One region of the Clostridium sp. CM039 genome, then DNA from elsewhere that is predicted to be linked to it. Evidence: a T-box and tRNA genes for the amino acid it is inferred to sense, from the RefSeq annotation. Region 1 holds a T-box; the other holds one or more tRNA genes.

Region 1 (5,855 bases):
GCTAAATAGGCATTAGTATGTGGACATGGAGATCTAAGCTCAAATCTTGTAGCAAGTGGATTATCAAGGTCTCTTATTAAGGCTAAAAGTATAGATCTGTTTCTCGATGGAATATCTACACTGTGACCAAGTGAAGTTACTATGCAAATAGGAGCTTCAAAACCAACTTTTAATCTTCTTAAAGAATCATTTGTTGAAGAAACAAATGGATTTATTACTTCATAATTTTTAAGTACGCCCATCACGGAAGCATAACCTAAAGTGCTTAAAAAATGTTTTTTATTTGAATTGAATAAGTTAACTCTCTTTCCATTTTTTAATCTTACAGCGACTCCAACATGAATATGTTCACCGCTTCCAGCCACATCATGTACAGGTTTTGCTAAAAAATTAACATCTAGACCGTTAAGTCTGAAGGTTTCCTTTACTAAATTTCTGATAAATAGCTCATTATCTGCACATTGTAGAGCATTTGAAAACTTCCAATCTATTTCAAGTTGTTCCATAATATGTGTTAGAGTACCAGCTTCACCTATTTGAGCTTTTACCCCACCAACTTCTTTATGGCCCATTTCAGGTTCGAAACCATACTCTTCCATTAAAAGAAGTGTTTGCTCGAGAGCTGTTCGAACATTTCCTTTAGTTTTACTCCAATATTGCTCTTTTAGTACTTGCGAAGTAGATAGTTCTTCTATATCGGCCTTATCATTAGGTGTTTTTACCCAAAATTCTAACTCAGTAGCAGAAGTGAGCATTAGCTCATCAATATCTTTATATTCAAAATTAAAAGAAGTTAAAGATGATGGATTTTCTTTGAATAAATTAAGAAGGGTTGTTTTAAAACATTCAACGGATCTTTTTAAGATTGATCTTGAATCTACTGGGAGATTATCATGTAATAATATACATGGAATTTTTAATGTACCTATAGGTAATGTTGTTTCAGGGTCAATGTTTTCATAATTGTAGTCGACGTACCAATTACAGTCAAAATCTGCTAGCATGTCTAATTTAGCATTGTTTAGAGTTGCAATACCTGGCAATACTACAGATGAACCATCAGTTTGAATAGCACCGTCCGCGAAGCCACTAATATCATTTAAGAATATTTTCATTGGAATTCTCTCGTCAGTGTCATTACCTGATAAGTCAATACCAACTAGTGAGACGAATTTCACCTCAGGGTGAGCAAGTAAAGTTTCTTTAATTTCTTTTTCAGAATGCTTTTCTTTAGGAATTACATAAATTAATTTTTTCAAAATAATATTCCTCCTTTAAAGTATATAAATTGCTTAAAAGCCACTAAAGTGACTTGATTAACCTTTTTAGAAATAGAATCATGATCTTAGCAGAATACTTGAATTGCCTGTAACAAGGCTACCACATATAGAAGTAGAGAGCTTTTCTTAGAAATACAACAAAATTTTATTTGTAAATAAAATGATTTTATTATGAAAATGCAAGTATGTCAATAAGAAAACATCACAAAACACAATAAATTATAAATCAATGGCGCTGATTTGCAAGTTATTACAAATGAAAAATCATTTATAAATTCAAATCATAACAAAGTTTATTTTTAACTAGTATTATATCACATACATCTATGAAAAGGTGATATTTAAATAATCAAGGTGTTATTGAAGGTTTGTAGAATAGTATTACCAAAATATCAAGATATAGGATTTATAACACAAATTTTAAATTTTAGATATAGACCTCTTTTTTTTCATGGTAAATACAAGAGAATTTAAAAAGAAATTGACAATGAAAATTCATTATAATATAATGATAAGAAGTTCATAGTAATTATTGATTATGACTAATAAAAAGCTTTGATTAGGAAAAGTATTTAAGCAAGTAACTTACAGAGAATGGGGCAGGTTGAGAACCCATAGTGAAGGTTTAGAGAAAATCACCTAGGAGCTGAGAGCTGAATGTTTAGTAAGCTTATCCGTATTTCTGCGTTAAAGAATAAGGTATTATTGTACTTGAATTTATATGTATTATATAGGTGGTATAACGAATTTAACTTCGTCCTATTTAGGGTGGGGTTTTTTTATATTTAAAAATATTGTAGTACCACAGGTGATGATTTAACGATATTTCAGAAGGAAAGTTCCCCACATACAAATAGTAATTATTAAATAAAATAGGGAAAGGAGTTTTATTATGTATAAGAAAAATGATGCTTCAAAAAGTTTTATGGATATAGAAAAAGATGTGCTTAAGCTTTGGAAAGAAAAAGATATTATTCAAAAGAATTTTGATTTAAATGAGGAAGGAGAGTCCTTTACTTTTTATGATGGTCCACCAACGGCTAATGGAAAACCACATATCGGGCATGTTTTAACAAGAGTTATGAAGGATTTAATTCCAAGATATAAGGTAATGAAGGGATATAATGTTCTTAGAAAAGCTGGGTGGGATACCCACGGATTACCGGTAGAACTTGAAATAGAAAAAAAACTTGGAATTAATGGTAAGCCTGGAATAGAAACTTATGGTGTGGAAAAGTTTGTGAAAGAATGTAAGGACAGTGTTTTTAATTATGTAAATATGTGGGAAGAAATGTCGGATAGGGTAGGATACTGGGTAGATATGGAGAAGCCATATGTAACTTATCACAATGATTATATTGAATCGGTTTGGTGGGCATTAAAGCAAATGTGGGATAAGGATCTATTATACAAAGGTCATAAAGTAATGCCTTATTGTCCAAGATGTGGAACATCTTTATCATCTCATGAAGTGGCTCAAGGATATAAAGATGTAAAAGAAATGTCAGCATATGTGAAATTTAAAGTGAAGGGTGAAGAAAAATTTATACTTGTTTGGACTACAACTCCTTGGACACTTCCAAGTAATGTAGCACTTGCAGTAAACAAAAAATATGATTATGTTGAGGTAATTGAGGAAGGTGAGACTTTAATACTTTCGAGAGATTTATTAAGTAAACTCGTGGGAGAGTATGAGGTAGTACGTGAATTTAAAGGAGAAGCTCTAATAGGCCTTGAATATGAGCAAATGTTTAATTTCTATACTCCAAAAGAAAAAGCTTTCTATGTAGTACACGGAGATTTCGTAACACTCTCAGATGGTACAGGGATAGTCCATATTGCTCCGGCTTATGGTGAAGATGATAATTTGCTTGGTAAAAAATATGATTTACCACTTATTAATTTAGTTGATGTAGAAGGAAAATTTGTAGATTGCGTTGCTCCATGGAAGGGCATTTTTGTTAAAGAGGCTGATGCTAAAATATTAGAATACTTAAAAGAAAACAATATTTTATATAAAGCAGAGAAATTTGAACACTCATACCCACACTGTTGGAGATGTGATACACCACTTTTATATTATCCAAGAGAAAGTTGGTTTGTAAGAATGTCTTCAGTAAGGGACAAACTTATAGATAATAATAATAAAATTAATTGGATGCCAGATAACGTGCGAACAGGTAGAATGGGTAAATTCCTTGAAGGCGTTATAGATTGGAGTATAAGTAGATCTAGATATTGGGGGACTCCACTTCCAATTTGGGAATGTGAATGCGGTCATCGCGAACTTATTGGAAGTATAGCAGAACTTAATGAAAAGGGAATAGATGTGCCAGGAGGAATAGAGCTTCATAAACCATTTATAGATAAGGTAAATTTAAAATGTCCAAAATGTAGCAAATCTATGACTAGAGTAGAAGAAGTTATAGATTGTTGGTTTGACTCAGGATCAATGCCATTTGCGCAACATCACTATCCATTTGAAAATAAAGAAATATTTGAAGCTAATTTCCCAGCTCAATTTATTTCAGAAGCAGTAGATCAAACAAGAGGATGGTTCTATACGTTACTTGCGGTATCTACAGCTGTATTTGATACAAACCCATTTGAAAACTGTATTGTACTAGGGCATGTATTAGATAAAAACGGAATTAAAATGTCTAAGCATAAAGGGAATGTGCTAAGTCCATTTACAGTGCTAGAAAATCAAGGAGCAGATGCTCTAAGATGGTACTTTTATACTGCTAGTGCGCCATGGTTACCTTCAAGATTTTATGAAGGCGCGGTAATTGAAGCACAAAGGAAGTTCATAGGAACTCTTTGGAATGTATATTCATTCTATATTCTATATGCTGAAATAGATAATTTTGACCCAACTAAATATGATAGCTTTGAATCTGAGAATATTATGGACAAATGGATGATGTCAAAATTAAACACATTAGTTAAGAATATAGATGACCATTTGACAAATTATAGAATAACTCAAGGTGCTCTTGAACTCGAAGGTTTTGTAGATGAACTTTCTAATTGGTATGTAAGGCGCAATAGAGCAAGATACTGGGTAGAGTCACTTACAGATGATAAGATAGGCGCTTATATGACATTATATAGAGTTATCACAACTTTTGCCAAAATATCTGCTCCATTTATACCGTTTATAACAGAAGAGTTATATCAAAACTTAGTAGTTGCATTTGACAAAAGTGCACCAGAAAGTATTCACTTATGTGCATGGCCTGAATATAGAGAGGATCAAGTGGATAAAGTATTAGAAGAAGAAATGGATATGGCTTATAAGACTGTTAAATTAGGAAGAAGTGCACGAAATGCTGCTAATATAAAGAATAGACAGCCGCTTTCTAAAATGCTAGTTAGTTCTAAATCTCTTCCGGAATATTATGGAGATATAGTAAAAGAAGAACTTAATATTAAAGAAGTAGAGCTAGGAGCTGATATTTCTAAATATGTTAAATTTGAAATTAAACCAAATTTACCTGTGCTAGGTAAGCCATATGGTAAGCTAATACCAGGAATTAAGAAAGCAATAGGAGCTATGAACCAAATGGAGCTTGCTCAAACTATAAATAACGGGAGCATAGTTACTATAAATGTAGCGGGAACAGAAATAGAACTCAATAGCGAGAAATTACTTGTTACAATGCAAGGGCTTGAAGGCTATGCATTTGCTGGGGAAGGTGAAATGGGAGTAGTCTTAATGACTAACATCACCGAAGAACTTAAAGAAGAAGGAAACGTACGTGAGATCTTAAGCAAGATTCAAAACATGAGAAAAGAAAGTGGTTTTGAAGTTGCTGATAAGATTAGAATTTACGTATCTGGAAATGAAATGCTTCAAAATGTAATTTCGAGATTTGAGGAACAAATCAAACGGGATACTTTATCTGTAGAAGTTGTATATAATGGTGAAAGAGAATATACGACGGTTAAGATAAATGGTGAAGATTTAAAACTAGATTTAGAAAAATTGTAATTAATGATTTAGAAAGTATGTGATATTAAGCACATACTTTCTTTTTTAGTAATAATAATGTGCGGGTACACTTTATGAGATATATTTATAAATATCATTGTAAACTTGATTTAATGGGAACACTATAACTATACTAATAGTAGCAAGTTCATATATAACTTGAAATGACAGGCTTTTATCAGTATAATGATAAGATAAGAAAATAGTAGGAGTTGAGAAATATGGCTGCGTCAATAAAAGATGTTGCAAGAGAAGCGGGAGTTTCTATTGCCACAGTATCCAGAGTTTTAAATGATATAGATGTGGTAAATGAAGACACTAAGAAAAAAGTAAATGATGCTATAAAAAAATTGTCGTATAGGCCTAATATAGTTGCAAGAAGCTTAAAAACTCAAAAATCTAGTACTATAGGGATAATTATACCGGATATATCAAATCAATTTTATCCTGAAATTGTTAGAGGCTGTGAGGATGTAGCTAATATTTATAAATACAACATTATGCTTTGCAACGCGGATTTAGACGTAGATAAAGAAATGGAATCTTTAAGAATACTTAAAGAGAAAATGATAGATGGGGTT
Region 2 (5,855 bases), 200 kb from region 1:
TCCGCAGAAGGTAATAGGCCTGTAAATGAAAAGGAAAAACAGTCAGATCTAATCCAGAGTACCACGAGACACGTGAAACCTTGTGGGAAGCTGGGAGGACCACCTCCCAAGGCTAAATACTACCTAGTGACCGATAGTGAAGAAGTACCGTGAGGGAAAGGTGAAAAGAACCCCGGAAGGGGAGTGAAATAGAACCTGAAACCGTGTGCCTACAACCGGTCGAAGCACTTTATATGTGTGACGGCGTGCTTTTTGTAGAACGAGCCAACGAGTTACGATATGTAGCAAGGTTAAGTACTTAAGGTACGGAGCCGAAGGGAAACCAAGTCTGAATAGGGCGCATAGTTGCATGTCGTAGACCCGAAACCGGGTGACCTATCCATGGCCAGGATGAAGCGGAAGTAAAATTCCGTGGAGGTCCGAACCACGTTGGTGTTGAAAAACCATGGGATGAGCTGTGGATAGCGGAGAAATTCCAATCGAACTCGGAGATAGCTGGTTCTCCTCGAAATAGCTTTAGGGCTAGCGTCGATTAATTGAGTAATGGAGGTAGAGCACTGAATGGGCTAGGGGCTGACAACAGTTACTGAACCCTATCAAACTCCGAATGCCATATACTTTTATTTCGGCAGTCAGACTGCGAATGATAAGATCCGTAGTCAAAAGGGAAACAGCCCAGACCATCAGCTAAGGTCCCAAAGTGTAAGTTAAGTGGAAAAGGATGTGGGATTTCTAAGACAACTAGGATGTTGGCTCAGAAGCAGCCACTCATTTAAAGAGTGCGTAATAGCTCACTAGTCAAGAGATCCTGCGCCGAAGATGTCCGGGGCTAAAACTTACCACCGAAGCTATGGGTGTACACAATTGTGTACGCGGTAGAGGAGCTTTCTGTACTGGCTGAAGTCATACCGTAAGGAGTGGTGGACGGTACAGAAGTGAGAATGTTGGCATGAGTAGCGAGAGTTAAGTGAGAATCTTAACGGTCGAAAACCTAAGGTTTCCTGAGGAAGGCTCGTCCTCTCAGGGTTAGTCGGGACCTAAGCCGAGGCCGAAAGGCGTAGGTGATGGACAATCGGTTGATATTCCGATACCACCAATGGACGTTATTAGAAATGGGATGACGCAGGAGGATAAGATGTGCACACTATTGGATGTGTGTCTAAGCATTTAGGCGGAGCAAGCAGGCAAATCCGTTTGCTCTTAACGCTGAGATGTGATGGGGAAGGGAATTTATTCCCGAAGTATCTGATTCCACGCTGCCAAGAAAAGTCTCTATCGAGGATATTGGTGCCCGTACCGCAAACCGACACAGGTAGGTGAGGAGAGAATCCTAAGACCATCGGAAGAATTGTTGTTAAGGAACTCGGCAAATTGACCCCGTAACTTCGGGAGAAGGGGTGCCTACGTAAGTAGGTCGCAGAGAATAGGCCCAAGCAACTGTTTAGCAAAAACACAGGTCTCTGCTAAAGCGAAAGCTGATGTATAGGGGCTGACGCCTGCCCGGTGCTGGAAGGTTAAGGGGATTACTTAGCGCAAGCGAAGGTATGAACTTAAGCCCCAGTAAACGGCGGCCGTAACTATAACGGTCCTAAGGTAGCGAAATTCCTTGTCGGGTAAGTTCCGACCCGCACGAATGGCGTAATGATTTGGGCACTGTCTCAACAACACATCCGGCGAAATTGTAGTGCAAGTGAAGATGCTTGCTACCCGCGATTGGACGGAAAGACCCCGTAGAGCTTTACTGTAGCTTAGCATTGAATTTCGGTATTGTCTGTACAGGATAGGTGGGAGACTGAGAAACATGGGCGTCAGCCTGTGTGGAGTCATCCTTGGGATACCACCCTGACAGTACTGAGGTTCTAACTGGAGGCCATGAATCTGGTCACAGGACATTGTTAGGTGGGCAGTTTGACTGGGGCGGTCGCCTCCAAAAAAGTAACGGAGGCGCCCAAAGGTTCCCTCAGCGCGGTTGGAAATCGCGCGAAGAGTGCAAAGGCAGAAGGGAGCCTGACTGCGACACTTACAAGTGGAGCAGGGACGAAAGTCGGGCTTAGTGATCCGGTGGTACCTCGTGGGAGGGCCATCGCTCAACGGATAAAAGCTACCTCGGGGATAACAGGCTGATCTCCCCCAAGAGTCCACATCGACGGGGAGGTTTGGCACCTCGATGTCGGCTCGTCGCATCCTGGGGCTGAAGTAGGTCCCAAGGGTTGGGCTGTTCGCCCATTAAAGCGGCACGCGAGCTGGGTTCAGAACGTCGTGAGACAGTTCGGTCCCTATCCGTCGCGGGCGTAGGAAATTTGAAGGGAGCTGTCCTTAGTACGAGAGGACCGGGATGGACAAACCTCTGGTGCACCAGTTGTCACGCCAGTGGCATCGCTGGGTAGCTATGTTTGGAAGGGATAAACGCTGAAAGCATCTAAGCGTGAAGCCCACCCTGAGATGAGATTTCCCATAACTCGCACGTAAGTGCGGTGTTAGTAAGACTCCTGGAAGACCACCAGGTTGATAGGTTAGAGGTGTAAGCATGGTAACATGTTCAGCTGACTAATACTAATAAGTCGAGGGCTTGACCTAAATATATAATTAAAAGTAATGCGATATACTTCTTTCGCAGAAATTATTTCTTTCGTAAGAAAGAAACTAAGCTTCTGACAAAGGAAGAAGATTAATTCACTGTGCAATTTTGAGAGAATATCTCATAAAGTATATTGACAAGTTAACAATAGCTTGGTATACTTTAATTGTAAGGTTAATGCCTTATAAATCTGGTGATTATGGCATGAAGGTAACACCCGTTCCCATACCGAACACGAAGGTTAAGCTTCAATGCGCCGATGGTACTGCAGGGGTGACCTTGTGGAAGAGTAGGTTGTCGCCAGGTCAATACATGGATCTTTAGCTCAGCTGGTTAGAGCTACCGGCTCATAACCGGTCGGTCCGGGGTTCGAGTCCCTGAAGGTCCACCATATGTGGGGATATAGCTCAGCTGGGAGAGCACCTGCCTTGCACGCAGGGGGTCAAGGGTTCGATTCCCTTTATCTCCACCAAAAAACAGTCCAAATATGGGCTGTTTTTTATTTCGTTAAAAATTAGTCCTTAACGACATTTCAAAAGGAAATGATTTAATTATAGATTTATTAGGTAAGATGTATTACAATATAAAAGCAATAATATGAAATATGAAAGGAACTTTATGATGTCACTATATAGAGTAAAGCAGTTTTACAGGTCAATGGTTTCGAAGATTAATGATGAAGATTTAGAGTTTCTTAAAATGCATTTAGAAACTTATGAATTACAATTATTAAACCAATTACCTACTTATGAGCAAAAACACTGTATAAATGTAGCTAGGGATGTAAAATTAACTTGTAATCAAAGAAAGTTAGAATCAAATGATTTGATAAAGGTTGCATTGCTTCATGATATAGGTAAAATATATAATAGTATGAATCCAATAGATAAAGCTATAATGGTTATAATTCACAAGGTGACAAATGGAAAAATTAGAACATATAAGAAAAATAAAAATGTTAATATTTATTATAATCATGGAGATATAGGATATAGTTTATTAAGGAAGTATGGTTACAACGATAGAATTTTATTTTTAGTGAAAAATCATCATAATAATAATAATATAACAGGTGATATAGAATTAGATTTATTAAAAGAATGTGATGATAGAAATTAAGAAACTAATATATAGTTTCTTTTTTTGATTTATCACAGTAAAAGTATATATTAGATAAATATACTTATAAAAAAGGATGCTTTTAATTTAAAATCATTTATATGTTATAAAGTATTTCTAATAATACATAAAGAGTGATAGAATATAATTAAATACAAATATTGGGAGGAAAGAATGGATTCAAAGGAAAGAAGAGGATATATTAAAAACAAATTATTTAAAGACAATATTACATGTAAAGGTAACTTTTTAGCAGAGAAACTAGGGGTTACAAGACAAGTTATAGTAAAAGATATTGCAATTATAAGGGCAGAAGGTGTAAATATAATTGCGACTTCAGAAGGTTATTTAATACCTAAAGAAGAAAGTAATTATGTAAGGCGGGTAATTGCAGTTTCACACACAAGAGACGATATATATAATGAGCTTGAATGCATTGTAAAATTTGGGGGTATAGTAGAGGATGTAACAGTAGAACACTCTTTATACGGTGAAATAAGAGCAATGCTCATGATAAAGACAATTATGGATATTGAGAAATTCACAAGAAAGTTTAAAGAATTTAGTGCCAAGCCATTATCCTCGTTAACTAAAGGAATACACTTACATACTATAAAAGCGGATAATGAAGAGATTATAGAGTGTATTATAAAAGAATTAAAAAATAAGAATTACTTAATTTGTGAGTAATTTAATTATTAAAGGAGAAAGTATTATGGAAAATGTTGCACTTTTAAAATGTACGGAATATGATGTCGATTTAGTAGAAAAAAAGTTGCGAGAGGGATTTGAATTATTGGGTGGACACCAATTTTTGAAACAATTAATACCAAAAAACAGTAAAGTACTTTTAAAGCCTAATATGTTAAGTGTTGAGAGTAAAGGATCGCCAGTAGTAACTCATTATGCTGTTTTTGAAGCAGTAATTAGAGTTATTAGGGAATATTCTAGTTACATTAGCTTTGGTGATTCGCCTGGCTTCGGAGATTCAAGAAAAGCAGCAGAAAAATCTGGTCTTATGGAGGTTGCTGATAAATACGGAGTTACTTTTGAGGATTTTAAAGAGTCAGTACATATTAAATTAGATAATTCTATTTTATGTAAATCTTGGAATATCTCTAAAGCTGCTTATGAGGCAGACGTTGTTATATCACTGCCAAAACTTAAAACACATGCTATGGCCTATTATACAGGAGCTGTAAAAAATCAATTTGGTTGTATACCAGGAACGCAAAAAGCAACTTGGCATACAAGAATGCCTGATGCAAATAATTTTTGCAAGATGCTTTTGGATTTGAATACGGCCGTTGGGACTAATTTTGCTATTTTAGACGGTATAATTGCTATGGAAGGTAATGGACCTAAAAGTGGACAGCCATATAAAATGAATACTTTAATTATGGGACAGAGCTTAACAGCTGTGGATTCCACTGCCGTTAGACTTATAGGTTACGATGATCCTTTGGATACACCTGTTTTAAAAGAAGCATATGATAGCAAATGGGGAGTAGTACTTTCAAAGGATATAAACATACTTGGTGAAGACTTAGAATCTATGAAAGCAAAAGATTTTAAACTATGTAGGAAGGGAGGTAACTTTTATTTTATAAACCCAGGGGTAACTAATTTTCTAAGAGAAATGATAGCACCAAACCCAACCCTAATTAAAGAAAAATGCATAGGGTGTGGAAGGTGTGCTGAGGTATGTCCAGAGAAGCCTGCGGCGATTGAGATGGTACTAAAAGGAGACATATTAAATCCTAAATGGAATATGCATGAATGTATTAGATGTTTTTGTTGTCAGGAATTATGCCCAGTTGGTGCAATTGAAACAAAATATTCAAAGTTAGCTAAATTACTAAAATTAGATAAGAGGTGATTTTTTACGAAAAGAAAAAAGACCGTAGCTATCATTATAGCAATAATAGTAATACTTTTAGCTTTCTTAGGTAACATAATTAATTTTGCTATAAACATACAGTGGTTTAAGGAAGTAGGATATTTATCAGTATATTTTACTAAATTAACATCAATTTTAAAGTTAATGATACCAGTGTTTATGGTGAGTTATATTGCAATATGGATGTATTATAAAACATTTAAAAGTAGTATTTTAAGATGGAAAAAGGTTGTTGAAGTGAATAAAAATAAAGAAAGA

What was found. A T-box is a leader RNA that pairs with one kind of tRNA and senses whether it is charged. The one in region 1 lies ahead of ileS (isoleucine--tRNA ligase), so its partner is inferred to be a tRNA-Ile.
Region 2: it encodes a tRNA-Ile, which carries the amino acid that the T-box ahead of ileS (isoleucine--tRNA ligase) is inferred to sense. The anticodon was not compared.

Annotation. Positions count from the first base shown of each region.
Region 1 is NZ_CM143649.1:2,749,791-2,755,645, reverse strand. It holds gene ACWJJ2_RS12760 (type I glutamate--ammonia ligase) at 1-1,262, opposite strand, end outside; T-box leader at 1,827-2,045, shown strand; gene ileS (isoleucine--tRNA ligase) at 2,173-5,274, shown strand; gene ACWJJ2_RS12750 (LacI family DNA-binding transcriptional regulator) at 5,496-5,855, shown strand, end outside.
Region 2 is NZ_CM143649.1:2,948,194-2,954,048, reverse strand. It holds rRNA gene ACWJJ2_RS13685 (23S ribosomal RNA) at 1-2,577, shown strand, start outside; rRNA gene rrf (5S ribosomal RNA) at 2,768-2,884, shown strand; tRNA gene ACWJJ2_RS13675 (tRNA-Ile) at 2,893-2,969, shown strand; tRNA gene ACWJJ2_RS13670 (tRNA-Ala) at 2,975-3,050, shown strand; gene ACWJJ2_RS13665 (HDIG domain-containing metalloprotein) at 3,236-3,697, shown strand; gene ACWJJ2_RS13660 (transcription repressor NadR) at 3,872-4,387, shown strand; gene ACWJJ2_RS13655 (DUF362 domain-containing protein) at 4,413-5,576, shown strand; gene ACWJJ2_RS13650 (UPF0182 family protein) at 5,607-5,855, shown strand, end outside.